Regions from separate parts of the Lysinibacillus sp. FSL R5-0849 genome, predicted to be linked through region 3. Evidence: a T-box and tRNA genes for the amino acid it is inferred to sense, from the RefSeq annotation. Region 3 holds a T-box; the other regions hold tRNA genes.
What was found. The T-box of region 3 lies ahead of metG (methionine--tRNA ligase). A T-box ahead of a tRNA ligase gene usually reads a tRNA of that ligase, here a tRNA-Met.
Positions count from the first base shown of each region.

Region 1 (4,193 bases), 710 kb from region 3:
ATGGATTACGCAGCAACAACACCAATGACGAAGAAGGCGCTTGAAGCATATGTAGAGGTGGCACAGCGTTATTATGGAAATAGCTCAAGTCTCCATGATTTAGGGGGACAAGCGTATTATTTTATCCAGCAATCAAGAGAAATTATAGCCAATGAACTTGGTGTCAATAGTGATGGCGTTATCTTTACTGGAAGCGGAACGGAAGGAAACATTATGGCCATTTTGTCATTAGCATTTGCCTCTAAAAAAGGAAAACATATTATTTCATCACAAGCTGAACATACGTCTGTACATGCAGCTTTGAATACATTGGAGAAAATGGGTTTTGAGGTGACAAAATTACCGTTGCAAAAGGATGGTTGTATTGACTCAGAACAACTACTACTCGCTATTCGAAAAGATACAGCATTAATTTCCATTCAACATGTAAATTCAGAAATTGGTTCTATTCAACCTGTGGAAAAAATAATTGAAGCGGCAAAAGAAGCCGCTGTTTACTGTCATATTGATTGTGTACAATCCTTTGGGAAATTAACTATACCAAGAGGAGGAGACGCTATGACAATTTCAGCACATAAAATAGGAGGACCTAAGGGCTGCGGCGCTGTTTATATAAACCCTGCAATTCGTGTTCCAGCACTGACACCAGGCGTAACTCATGAAAGAGGATTAAGAGGGGGAACTTTAGATACACCTGCCATTGTTTCCTTTGCGGCAGCGGTTGAAAATAATAGTTATGAAAGACAGCATTACGAGGAATTAAGAAGATATTTTAAAAGTCGTCTACCAAAAACAGTTCGACTAATAGAGTGTAAGCAGCAATTGCCAAATATTTGTGGTGTCATGATGAGTAAAGTGGAGGGGCAATATGTATTATTAAAATTAAACGAGGCAGGGATCAGTATATCAACGGGAAGTGCGTGTGATATTCATAGCGAATCTGGAACAAAAGCCATTTTATCTATGAATTATTCAATGGAAACGGCACGGCAATTCTTTAGAATATCTTTCGGAGATTCAACAACATTTAAAGAAATTGATAGATTGACTATGGAACTTGCTACTATTTAGTAGCAAGTTTTAAGCAAGATCATAAGCTGAAAATATATAGATGAAAAATAATTGTTTTCTTTTGAAACAACTATTGATATAATATTTTGCAGGGCAATATTTTCTCTTTCTTAACAAAAATATCTTTTAAAAGTAATAATTTCTTTTTTTTATAAAAAAGTATTGCACAATATGAGAAAACGTTATACAATAATTCTTGTCTTGAAGGACAGGTAAACAACTTCAAAACAAGATACATAATAAAGTAGTCTAGTGATGATGGCAAAGAGGTCACACCCGTTCCCATACCGAACACGGAAGTTAAGCTCTTTAGCGCCGATGGTAGTTGGGGGCTTCCCCCTGTGAGAGTAGGACGTCGCTAGGCATAATACCCAGGAGGATTAGCTCAGCTGGGAGAGCATCTGCCTTACAAGCAGAGGGTCGGCGGTTCGAGCCCGTCATCCTCCATCATTTGCCGGTTTAGCTCAGCAGGTAGAGCAACTGACTTGTAATCAGTAGGTCGTGGGTTCGATTCCTATAGCCGGCACCATTTCAGACGAGCCATTAGCTCAGTTGGTAGAGCATCTGACTTTTAATCAGAGGGTCGAAGGTTCGAGTCCTTCATGGCTCACCATTTATAAGTACCAACCATATTAAGCGGGTGTGGCGGAATTGGCAGACGCACTAGACTTAGGATCTAGCGCCGCAAGGCGTGGGGGTTCGACTCCCTTCACCCGCACCATTTTTCAATATGCCAGATAAAAAAACTTATGCACATGCGGAAGTAGTTCAGTGGTAGAACACCACCTTGCCAAGGTGGGGGTCGCGAGTTCGAACCTCGTCTTCCGCTCCAAATGTGCCGGGGTGGCGGAACTGGCAGACGCACAGGACTTAAAATCCTGCGGTAGGTGACTACCGTACCGGTTCGATTCCGGTCCTCGGCACCATTTTATATGCGCCCGTAGCTCAATTGGATAGAGCGTCTGACTACGGATCAGAAGGTTATGGGTTCGACTCCTGTCGGGCGCGCCATAAGAACAACGGGAAGTAGCTCAGCTTGGTAGAGCACTTGGTTTGGGACCAAGGGGTCGCAGGTTCGAATCCTGTCTTCCCGACCATTTCCAAAAAATATTATGGGGCCTTAGCTCAGCTGGGAGAGCGCCTGCCTTGCACGCAGGAGGTCAGCGGTTCGATCCCGCTAGGCTCCACCATAGTAATTAACCAGTATAAAGATCCTGGCGGCGTAGCTCAGCTGGCTAGAGCGTACGGTTCATACCCGTAAGGTCGGGGGTTCGATCCCCTCTGCCGCCATCTTAAGGACCTTTAGCTCAGTTGGTTAGAGCAGACGGCTCATAACCGTCCGGTCGCAGGTTCGAGTCCTGCAAGGTCCATCATTTATATATTATTACGGAGGTATACCCAAGTCTGGCTGAAGGGATCGGTCTTGAAAACCGACAGGCGGGTAACACCGCGCGGGGGTTCGAATCCCTCTACCTCCTCCAGTTTTATTCATAAATGGTGCTTTAAAAACTCGAAAAGACAATAAGATTATCGCGGGGTGGAGCAGTGGTAGCTCGTCGGGCTCATAACCCGAAGGTCGTTGGTTCAAATCCGGCCCCCGCAACCAAATGGTCCCGTGGTGTAGCGGTTAACATGCCTGCCTGTCACGCAGGAGATCGCCGGTTCGATCCCGGTCGGGACCGCCATTTTTTTATAGACATGAGAAGCAAAAAGTGAGCAAGCTTAGCATGGACGAAATGGGTCAGTAGCTCAGTTGGTAGAGCATTAGATTGAAGCTCTAAGTGTCGGCGGTTCGATTCCGTCCTGACCCACCATTTATGCGGGTGTAGTTTAATGGTAAAACCTCAGCCTTCCAAGCTGATGTCGTGAGTTCGATTCTCATCACCCGCTCCAAGGGCCTATAGCTCAGCTGGTTAGAGCGCACGCCTGATAAGCGTGAGGTCGATGGTTCGAGTCCATTTAGGCCCATTATTTATTCCGAAGTAGCTCAGTTGGTAGTAGCACCTGACTGTTAATCAGGTTGTCGCAGGTTCGAGTCCTGCCTTCGGAGCCATTTTTTTGTGTGGGGAAGTACTCAAGAGGCTGAAGAGGCGCCCCTGCTAAGGGTGTAGGTCGGGTAACCGGCGCGAGGGTTCAAATCCCTCCTTCTCCGCCATTGGCCCGTTGGTCAAGTGGTTAAGACACCGCCCTTTCACGGCGGTAACACGGGTTCGAATCCCGTACGGGTCATACTAAGTGCAGTAGATGAATTTACATCTACTGCACTTTTTTTATGAACGGAAAAGAACAGGTAACAAGAAAGCCTTCGCCAGATAATCAATCGGCGAAGGCTTGTTGTTTTTTGAAGACTTACGTAATATTTCGTCCTTTACCATAAGGAATACATAAAGGTGTTCCAAAGATTGGATCTGATGTCATTTGACATTCAAGATCAAATACATGGCTAACTAATTCTGTCGTCATGATCTCTTCAGGCTTACCTTGGCGATAAACTCCTCGATCACGTACAGTAATGATATGATCGGCATAACGACAAGCGAGGTTTATATCATGTAAGACCATAATAATTGTTCGCTTTTGCTGTTGATTTAATTCAAATAATAAATCTAACACTTCTATTTGATGAGTTAGATCTAAATAGGTTGTAGGCTCATCTAAAAGAATAATATCTGTATCTTGAGCAAGTGTCATAGCAATCCATGCACGTTGACGTTGCCCACCTGATAGCTCATCCACTGGTCTATCTCGTAATTGCTCCGTACCTGTTGCTTTTAAGGCATTCATCACAATTTCCTCGTCCTTCTCCGTCCATTGCTGGCGCCAACTTTGATAAGGAAATCGTCCTTGTTTAACGAGCTGTAGAACCGTTAAGCCTTCTGGTGCTACTGGTGATTGAGGAAGTATAGAAAGGTTTTTAGCTACTTGCTTTGTAGATAGTTTAAAAATATCTTCGCCATCTAATAACACAGATCCCTTTTTGGGCTTTAATAATCGAGCAATAGAGCGTAAAAGTGTAGATTTGCCACAGCCGTTCGCTCCAATTAAGACAGTAATTTCATTCAAAGGGATAGATAAATTGAGATCTTCGATAATATTGGAATCACCATAACTTAATGTTAGGG
Region 1 covers NZ_CP152004.1:3,633,612-3,637,804, reverse strand. The annotation lists gene MKY80_RS17915 (IscS subfamily cysteine desulfurase) at 1-1,071, shown strand; rRNA gene rrf (5S ribosomal RNA) at 1,320-1,435, shown strand; tRNA gene MKY80_RS17905 (tRNA-Val) at 1,446-1,518, shown strand; tRNA gene MKY80_RS17900 (tRNA-Thr) at 1,525-1,600, shown strand; tRNA gene MKY80_RS17895 (tRNA-Lys) at 1,609-1,684, shown strand; tRNA gene MKY80_RS17890 (tRNA-Leu) at 1,708-1,792, shown strand; tRNA gene MKY80_RS17885 (tRNA-Gly) at 1,829-1,903, shown strand; tRNA gene MKY80_RS17880 (tRNA-Leu) at 1,909-1,997, shown strand; tRNA gene MKY80_RS17875 (tRNA-Arg) at 2,006-2,082, shown strand; tRNA gene MKY80_RS17870 (tRNA-Pro) at 2,092-2,168, shown strand; tRNA gene MKY80_RS17865 (tRNA-Ala) at 2,186-2,261, shown strand; tRNA gene MKY80_RS17860 (tRNA-Met) at 2,288-2,361, shown strand; tRNA gene MKY80_RS17855 (tRNA-Ile) at 2,368-2,441, shown strand; tRNA gene MKY80_RS17850 (tRNA-Ser) at 2,460-2,552, shown strand; tRNA gene MKY80_RS17845 (tRNA-Met) at 2,603-2,677, shown strand; tRNA gene MKY80_RS17840 (tRNA-Asp) at 2,681-2,756, shown strand; tRNA gene MKY80_RS17835 (tRNA-Phe) at 2,810-2,885, shown strand; tRNA gene MKY80_RS17830 (tRNA-Gly) at 2,891-2,964, shown strand; tRNA gene MKY80_RS17825 (tRNA-Ile) at 2,966-3,039, shown strand; tRNA gene MKY80_RS17820 (tRNA-Asn) at 3,048-3,124, shown strand; tRNA gene MKY80_RS17815 (tRNA-Ser) at 3,136-3,226, shown strand; tRNA gene MKY80_RS17810 (tRNA-Glu) at 3,229-3,300, shown strand; gene MKY80_RS17805 (ABC transporter ATP-binding protein) at 3,421-4,193, opposite strand, start outside.
Region 1: it encodes a tRNA-Met, which carries the amino acid that the T-box ahead of metG (methionine--tRNA ligase) is inferred to sense. The anticodon was not compared.

Region 2 (4,193 bases), 710 kb from region 3:
AAATCATTCGTAGAGTGTAAAGGCACAAGGGAGCTTGACTGCGAGACCTACAAGTCGAGCAGGGTCGAAAGACGGGCTTAGTGATCCGGTGGTTCCGCATGGAAGGGCCATCGCTCAACGGATAAAAGCTACCCCGGGGATAACAGGCTTATCTCCCCCAAGAGTCCACATCGACGGGGAGGTTTGGCACCTCGATGTCGGCTCATCGCATCCTGGGGCTGTAGTCGGTCCCAAGGGTTGGGCTGTTCGCCCATTAAAGCGGTACGCGAGCTGGGTTCAGAACGTCGTGAGACAGTTCGGTCCCTATCCGTCGTGGGCGTAGGAAATTTGAGAGGAGCTGTCCTTAGTACGAGAGGACCGGGATGGACACACCGCTGGTGTACCAGTTGTCTTGCCAAAGGCATCGCTGGGTAGCTATGTGTGGACGGGATAAGTGCTGAAAGCATCTAAGCATGAAGCCCCCCTCAAGATGAGATTTCCCATTACGCAAGTAAGTAAGATCCCTCAAAGACGATGAGGTAGATAGGTTCGAGGTGGAAGTGTGGTGACACATGGAGCTGACGAATACTAATCGATCGAGGACTTAACCAAAATGTTTGAAACATTCAATGAACCGTTTATCCAGTTTTGAAAGAATAATTTCTTTTATGAAGGGTTTCAAGATACGAGTAGTTCGAGGAAGCAATAGAGAGAGGGAAGGAGCGTACTCAAGTACGTGACTGACTGAACGACAGAAGCTGACGAAGAAATGCTATGTATATTGAAAGCCGAAAATAGTCTAGTGATGATGGCAAAGAGGTCACACCCGTTCCCATACCGAACACGGAAGTTAAGCTCTTTAGCGCCGATGGTAGTTGGGGGCTTCCCCCTGTGAGAGTAGGACGTCGCTAGGCATAATACCCAGGAGGATTAGCTCAGCTGGGAGAGCATCTGCCTTACAAGCAGAGGGTCGGCGGTTCGAGCCCGTCATCCTCCATCATTTGCCGGTTTAGCTCAGCAGGTAGAGCAACTGACTTGTAATCAGTAGGTCGTGGGTTCGATTCCTATAGCCGGCACCATTTCAGACGAGCCATTAGCTCAGTTGGTAGAGCATCTGACTTTTAATCAGAGGGTCGAAGGTTCGAGTCCTTCATGGCTCACCATTTATAAGTACCAACCATATTAAGCGGGTGTGGCGGAATTGGCAGACGCACTAGACTTAGGATCTAGCGCCGCAAGGCGTGGGGGTTCGACTCCCTTCACCCGCACCATTTTTCAATATGCCAGATAAAAAAACTTATGCACATGCGGAAGTAGTTCAGTGGTAGAACACCACCTTGCCAAGGTGGGGGTCGCGAGTTCGAACCTCGTCTTCCGCTCCAAATGTGCCGGGGTGGCGGAACTGGCAGACGCACAGGACTTAAAATCCTGCGGTAGGTGACTACCGTACCGGTTCGATTCCGGTCCTCGGCACCATTTTATATGCGCCCGTAGCTCAATTGGATAGAGCGTCTGACTACGGATCAGAAGGTTATGGGTTCGACTCCTGTCGGGCGCGCCATAAGAACAACGGGAAGTAGCTCAGCTTGGTAGAGCACTTGGTTTGGGACCAAGGGGTCGCAGGTTCGAATCCTGTCTTCCCGACCATTTCCAAAAAATATTATGGGGCCTTAGCTCAGCTGGGAGAGCGCCTGCCTTGCACGCAGGAGGTCAGCGGTTCGATCCCGCTAGGCTCCACCATAGTAATTAACCAGTATAAAGATCCTGGCGGCGTAGCTCAGCTGGCTAGAGCGTACGGTTCATACCCGTAAGGTCGGGGGTTCGATCCCCTCTGCCGCCATCTTAAGGACCTTTAGCTCAGTTGGTTAGAGCAGACGGCTCATAACCGTCCGGTCGCAGGTTCGAGTCCTGCAAGGTCCATCATTTATATATTATTACGGAGGTATACCCAAGTCTGGCTGAAGGGATCGGTCTTGAAAACCGACAGGCGGGTAACACCGCGCGGGGGTTCGAATCCCTCTACCTCCTCCAGTTTTATTCATAAATGGTGCTTTAAAAACTCGAAAAGACAATAAGATTATCGCGGGGTGGAGCAGTGGTAGCTCGTCGGGCTCATAACCCGAAGGTCGTTGGTTCAAATCCGGCCCCCGCAACCAAATGGTCCCGTGGTGTAGCGGTTAACATGCCTGCCTGTCACGCAGGAGATCGCCGGTTCGATCCCGGTCGGGACCGCCATTTTTTTATAGACATGAGAAGCAAAAAGTGAGCAAGCTTAGCATGGACGAAATGGGTCAGTAGCTCAGTTGGTAGAGCATTAGATTGAAGCTCTAAGTGTCGGCGGTTCGATTCCGTCCTGACCCACCATTTATGCGGGTGTAGTTTAATGGTAAAACCTCAGCCTTCCAAGCTGATGTCGTGAGTTCGATTCTCATCACCCGCTCCAAGGGCCTATAGCTCAGCTGGTTAGAGCGCACGCCTGATAAGCGTGAGGTCGATGGTTCGAGTCCATTTAGGCCCATTATTTATTCCGAAGTAGCTCAGTTGGTAGTAGCACCTGACTGTTAATCAGGTTGTCGCAGGTTCGAGTCCTGCCTTCGGAGCCATTTTTTTGTGTGGGGAAGTACTCAAGAGGCTGAAGAGGCGCCCCTGCTAAGGGTGTAGGTCGGGTAACCGGCGCGAGGGTTCAAATCCCTCCTTCTCCGCCATTGGCCCGTTGGTCAAGTGGTTAAGACACCGCCCTTTCACGGCGGTAACACGGGTTCGAATCCCGTACGGGTCATACAAAAAACAGTAGATGCATGTGCGTCTACTGTTTTTTTATAGAAAACTAATATAAGATAAACGATTTACTCTTGATTCATTGCATGCTCATCCATATAAACTACTTCCCAAATATGCCCATCTAAATCTTGAAAACCCCAGCCATACATAAATCCATGATCCTGTGGATCACTATAAGGTTTACCCCCGGAGGCAAGTGCCTTATTTACTAGCTGATCTACTTGCTCGCGATTTTCTGCAGATAGACATAAAATTGCTTGGGCAGAAACAGTAGTATCCGGTATCTCCTTGTTACTAAATCCTTTGAAGCGATCTTCGACCATTAGTAAAGCAAAAATATTTTCGCTAATAATCATTGAGGAAGTTGTTTCATCACTGAATTGTTGATTGAACTCAAAACCTAACTCCTTAAAAAATGACGTGGATTTGTTTACATTTTTTACTGGTAAATTAATGAAAATATTTTTCGATTGAAAAGACATTTCTTATCACCTCCAAATCGACATTATCATAAAAAATAAATGAGTGTCAATTTCAGGAGGTAACCAGATACTTAATTTTATGAGCAAATAAAAAGCAGAAATATTGTTTTTTACAACATCTCTGCTTTAAAATCGTAATTTATCTTCTTGCTAACATTCTTTCCAGAGAACTAAGAGCTTCAGTGCTAGTATGGCTATCAACTTGAATACGGTTATGTGGTTGACCTTGTTCAATGCTTTCTAAGCACCATAGTAAATGGGGGAGATCAATGCGATTCATTGTTAGGCAAGGACAAAAGTTTTCATTTAAAGAGATGATCTGTTTATCTGGATGCTGCTTTATAATACGATTGACCAGATTCATTTCTGTCCCTATTGCCCATGCAGATCCACTAGGTGCTTGACTAATTGTATCGATAATGTACTTAGTTGAACCAGCATCATCAGCCGCATCTACAACTTCACGACTACATTCAGGGTGAACAATAATTTTCATGGCTGGATATTCCTTACGAACAGTCTCTGTATGTTGAACTGTAAATCCTTCATGTACAGAGCAATGACCCTTCCACAGAATAACTTGGATGTTCTCAAGAGGCTGTTTAGTTTCAAGTATATTTTTATGCGGATTCCAAACGGCCATATTCTCGAGTGGAACACCTAAGTCATAAGCAGTATTTCTGCCTAAATGTTGGTCGGGTAAAAAGAAGATACGCTGTTTTTGTGTAAATGCCCACTGAACAAGCTCTTTCGCATTAGAGGATGTTACACATGCACCACCATGTCTTCCTGTAAAGGCTTTAATAGCGGCTGTTGAATTAACATAGGTAAGTGGAATGATCGTATCACCAAAGAGCTGCTGTAAAATGGGCCATGCTTGTTCAGTTTGATAAATATCAGCCATGTCAGCCATCGAGCAACCTGCACGCATATCTGGTAAATATACATGTT
Region 2 covers NZ_CP152004.1:3,640,587-3,644,779, reverse strand. The annotation lists rRNA gene MKY80_RS18045 (23S ribosomal RNA) at 1-591, shown strand, start outside; rRNA gene rrf (5S ribosomal RNA) at 778-893, shown strand; tRNA gene MKY80_RS18035 (tRNA-Val) at 904-976, shown strand; tRNA gene MKY80_RS18030 (tRNA-Thr) at 983-1,058, shown strand; tRNA gene MKY80_RS18025 (tRNA-Lys) at 1,067-1,142, shown strand; tRNA gene MKY80_RS18020 (tRNA-Leu) at 1,166-1,250, shown strand; tRNA gene MKY80_RS18015 (tRNA-Gly) at 1,287-1,361, shown strand; tRNA gene MKY80_RS18010 (tRNA-Leu) at 1,367-1,455, shown strand; tRNA gene MKY80_RS18005 (tRNA-Arg) at 1,464-1,540, shown strand; tRNA gene MKY80_RS18000 (tRNA-Pro) at 1,550-1,626, shown strand; tRNA gene MKY80_RS17995 (tRNA-Ala) at 1,644-1,719, shown strand; tRNA gene MKY80_RS17990 (tRNA-Met) at 1,746-1,819, shown strand; tRNA gene MKY80_RS17985 (tRNA-Ile) at 1,826-1,899, shown strand; tRNA gene MKY80_RS17980 (tRNA-Ser) at 1,918-2,010, shown strand; tRNA gene MKY80_RS17975 (tRNA-Met) at 2,061-2,135, shown strand; tRNA gene MKY80_RS17970 (tRNA-Asp) at 2,139-2,214, shown strand; tRNA gene MKY80_RS17965 (tRNA-Phe) at 2,268-2,343, shown strand; tRNA gene MKY80_RS17960 (tRNA-Gly) at 2,349-2,422, shown strand; tRNA gene MKY80_RS17955 (tRNA-Ile) at 2,424-2,497, shown strand; tRNA gene MKY80_RS17950 (tRNA-Asn) at 2,506-2,582, shown strand; tRNA gene MKY80_RS17945 (tRNA-Ser) at 2,594-2,684, shown strand; tRNA gene MKY80_RS17940 (tRNA-Glu) at 2,687-2,758, shown strand; gene MKY80_RS17935 (VOC family protein) at 2,826-3,242, opposite strand; gene nadA (quinolinate synthase NadA) at 3,382-4,193, opposite strand, start outside.
Region 2: it encodes a tRNA-Met, which carries the amino acid that the T-box ahead of metG (methionine--tRNA ligase) is inferred to sense. The anticodon was not compared.

Region 3 (4,193 bases):
CTTCCCTTCTGCGAGCGTTAAAGTGCGGAAAGGTAATGAAGTATTGAAGGCTAGCGCAGTTGGCTCAGGCCCAATTGATGCTCTCTATTCTGCCATTGCCGAAATTACAAGCATGGATGTAAAACTAGTGGAATATAATATCAATAGTGTTTCGCGTGGCAAAGAGGCGCTAGGAAAAGTAAAAATCACGATTGAGCATGAAGGTGAAAAGTATATGGCTAAAGCTGCAGATACTGACATACTAAAAGCAAGTGCTCTAGCCTATATTAATGCCATCAATAGCATTGTGGTTGCCAAATTGACACCTGTCATGAATTAAAACAAAAGAAGCAGTATGGTCCATTAGCCATACTGCTTTTTCAATGCTAGCGACTATCTCTTACTAACTTTTGATATTCTTCTTCTATTAGTTCGATATCCAGTCGTTCAAACAAAGGTGTTACGCCTTGAATGGTTTTAGGTAACTCTACTTGTTCATGCCACATCATTTCATCTATACCTAGCATATTTCTTACTTTCTCTGCTGAAAACGGTAGGAATGGATGTAGTAATTGTCCGAGATTGGCAATGATATAGACGCAGGTTGCAAGTGTGCAATTGCCCGCCTCCACATGTTCTTTTACTTGTAACCATGGCTGCTGTTCATCGAAGTAACGATTAGCGCCACGAATATACTCAAAAATGGACTCTAATGCTTGCTTGAAATGGCCACCCTCAATAAGAATACCCACTTCATTAAATAGCTGAATAGTTTGTTTGCGAATAGTACAATCCACTTCAGCCTGAGGTACTTGATTAGCAAAGGATTTCTCTATAAATTTCAATGTTCGGTTCACAAAATTACCATATGCACCAAGTAATTCACCATTATGGCTGTAAATAAATTCTCGCCATGAAAAATCAGTATCTCGATTTTCTGGTGCATTAGTCGTTAAAAAATAGCGAATAGAGTCAGCATCATAACGACTTAAAATATACGGAACCCATACAGCCCAGTTTTGACTCGTCGATAATTTGCGTTTTTCTAAAGTTAAATATTCATTAGATACGATATGTGTCGGCAAAGCTTTCGCACCTAGTCCCATTAAAATAGCTGGCCAAATAACTGTGTGGAATGGGATATTATCCTTTCCATGGACATAGTATGAAATGGTTTCTTCATTCCATAAATCTTCAATCGCTATATGATGTTGCTTCGCCCATTCTAGGCTAGCCGTTAAATAACCTGCAACTGCTTCAATCCACACATATATTTTCTTACCCTCAAAGCCAGGAACTGGAACATCTATTCCATTTGGCAAATCTCTCGTTACTGCTCGGTCAGGAACGCCCTCTGCTAAGTAGCGCTCTGTCAATCCCAATGCATTGTCCCTCCAACGTTTCTCTGCCTTTGCCTCGGATAAAAAGGTCTCTAATCTCCCTTGAAATTGACTAAAGGTAAAATAAAAATGTTCTGTCTCTCGAATGACTGGCTCATTCCCACATATTTTACAGCTCTTATCGATTAAATCCAATGGGTCTAAAATTTCCGAGCAGTTATCACATTGGTCTCCTCTCGCCTTTGCACCACAATTTGGGCATATGCCCTCTACAAATCGATCCGGCAAAAATTGCTGATCTGCCTCACAGTAAGCCTGTTCAATTTTCTTTTTATATAAAAAATTGTTGGCAAGTAGCTGTAAAAATAAGCCTTTAACGGATTCATGATGGTGCTCTGCGTCTGTTCTTGTGTATAAATCATAAGTAAATCCTAGCTCATTAAAACATTTTGTAAATTCTTCATGATAATGATTAGCAATCGCCTCGGTTGTTGTGTTTTCCTGTGCTGCACGTATAGAAATTGGTGTACCATTACAGTCACTACCCGATACGTATAATACTTGCTCACCTTTTTGACGGTAATATCTAGCCAAAATATCACCTGGTAATAGTGCGGCTACATGTCCTAAATGCAAAGAGCCATTTGCATACGGCCAAGCGCCTCCAATAACAATACTCATTCTAAATTGCTCCCCTCACATAAAAAAATGGTAAAAAAAATCGCCCTAATCAAATCTGATTAGGACGAGTCTACCCGTGTTACCACCTATATTTACAAATAGCTCACACTATTTGCCTCATTCAGTACGTCTTTTTTTAAATATGAGATACTGCCGCCGTTGTAACGAGTGCCCATCTCGTCGTAATCTACTTGCTAAAAAGCTTTCGGTACGAAGCTCAAAGGTCATTTTCAAAAGGATTCATTTACCTCATTTCCACCAACAGAGGCTCTCTACAAAATGCTGTTCCTATTTACTTTTCCTTTTCAATGCATTATCTATAGGATTGGCACTATTCTACGCTTTATTGCGATGAAATGCAATAATTGTCGTTAAGGTCGCTTCCATTTTTTCAAAACGCTCACTCATATGTTAATGTGTTTATCATGATTAGCCTATTTCTATGTTTAATAACTCCGTTAAATCATCTATTACAATATGTGCCTGTTGCAATTCATGATCCTGAGCAAAGTCAAAACGAACACCTATTGAGAGTAGCTCATTATCGTGGGCAGCTTGAATATCGGATGAACGATCTCCAACTACCGCCCCGTCCTGAATCCCATTGTCTTGCATTACTTTTTTAACTAAATCTGATTTATGTCCGCTTGCAATGGATTGAATGCTGTAAGTCCCCTTTATAAATTGCTCTAATTGATAGGTTTCAACAATTGCCTGTAAATAGTCAACCTGTCCATTACTCGCTATGTATAACGGATAGCTTTTCGACAATGTAGCAAGGGTTTGCTCAGCATGTGGATAAAGCGCACCTTTACGACTACGGATTTGGTCGGTCAACTCTACATGAAATAGCACATTGCTCTCCTCACGTATGTCTACTGAATGCATTGGACATAAAGTCTCCCATACAACCGGTAAAGGAACGCCCATAATTTCACGGTATTTTTCAATAGGTGTTTCTCCCTGCCATAAGCCCTTTGTACGCAACACATCAAATGTGGCATCCAGCGCAGGTTCTAAAATAAGATTTGTTTGAAATAAAGTGCCATCCATATCAAAAATAAAAGCTTTCGTCACAAAATCACTCCTTGATTAATGATTAAAAAACTCCATATGTAACTTTTCCTTCTTATAATAATCCAAACGATCTTGTAAAGTCCCCGTATGGAATTCAAACTTATGTCCATCAGGATCGGTAAAATAAATTGATTTTTTATCTCTTTCATCTCTTTGTCGGCCATCTAAAATATGAACCTTCAATTGTACCAATTTATCATACATTTTATCGAACTCATCCTCAGAGATCGTGAAAGCGATATGTGTATAGGAATATTGAATGTCATTGCGCGGTATATCTTTTTCAACATTGAGGGCAAGCCACAGCCCATTTACATCAAAATAGGCTGTGCTGTTTCCCTTTACAAGTAACTTGGCATCGAAAACATTTTCATAAAATGCAATAGATTGCTCTAGATCAGACACTGAAAATAGTAGATGATTTATGCTTTGTATGGTCATATGTGTTTGTGTGCTCCTCTTTATTTTTTTCCCTTTTTAACGCCTTTAGAAATTTGCTTCCATTTACGTTGCTCCTCGAGCTTTGCCTGCACATTTGTTTTGCGTTCCATATAAGCCAATTCTCTTTGTAGCTTAAAATAGCTTTGTAAACGATTTTGATCAAGTTCACCATCTGCAATAGCTTGCTGTACTGCACAATACGGCTCTTTTTGATGGGTACAATCACGATAACGGCAAGCTTTTGCTAATTCCTCAACATCTTGAAAGCTAGATGATAAACTATCACCTTGATTCCATAATTGTAGCTCACGCATTCCCGGCGTATCAATTAAACAGCCGCCAGAAGGTAACATCACTAACTCTCTGTGAGTCGTTGTATGACGTCCTTTAGCATCGTCTTCACGTATGTCTGATACCTTCATCAGCATTTCGCCACACAGAGCATTCGTTAATGTAGATTTCCCTGCACCAGAGGAGCCCAGTAATGCCCCAGTAACTCCTTCTGTAAATAAGGCCTGAATTTCCGTTAAGCCTTCTCCAGAAATGGCACTCGTTACGAAAACATCTACTCCAAATGCTACTGAATCAACTTCCTTCACTAAGCTTGATGCATCGTCGCATAAATCCGCCTTTGTTAGAACAATAATGGGCTTTGCACCTGAATCCCAGGCAGCT
Region 3 covers NZ_CP152004.1:4,346,276-4,350,468, forward strand. The annotation lists gene MKY80_RS21490 (2-isopropylmalate synthase) at 1-319, shown strand, start outside; gene metG (methionine--tRNA ligase) at 366-2,000, opposite strand; T-box leader at 2,058-2,318, opposite strand; gene MKY80_RS21500 (HAD hydrolase-like protein) at 2,430-3,077, opposite strand; gene fosM (FosM family fosfomycin resistance protein) at 3,093-3,518, opposite strand; gene rsgA (ribosome small subunit-dependent GTPase A) at 3,539-4,193, opposite strand, start outside.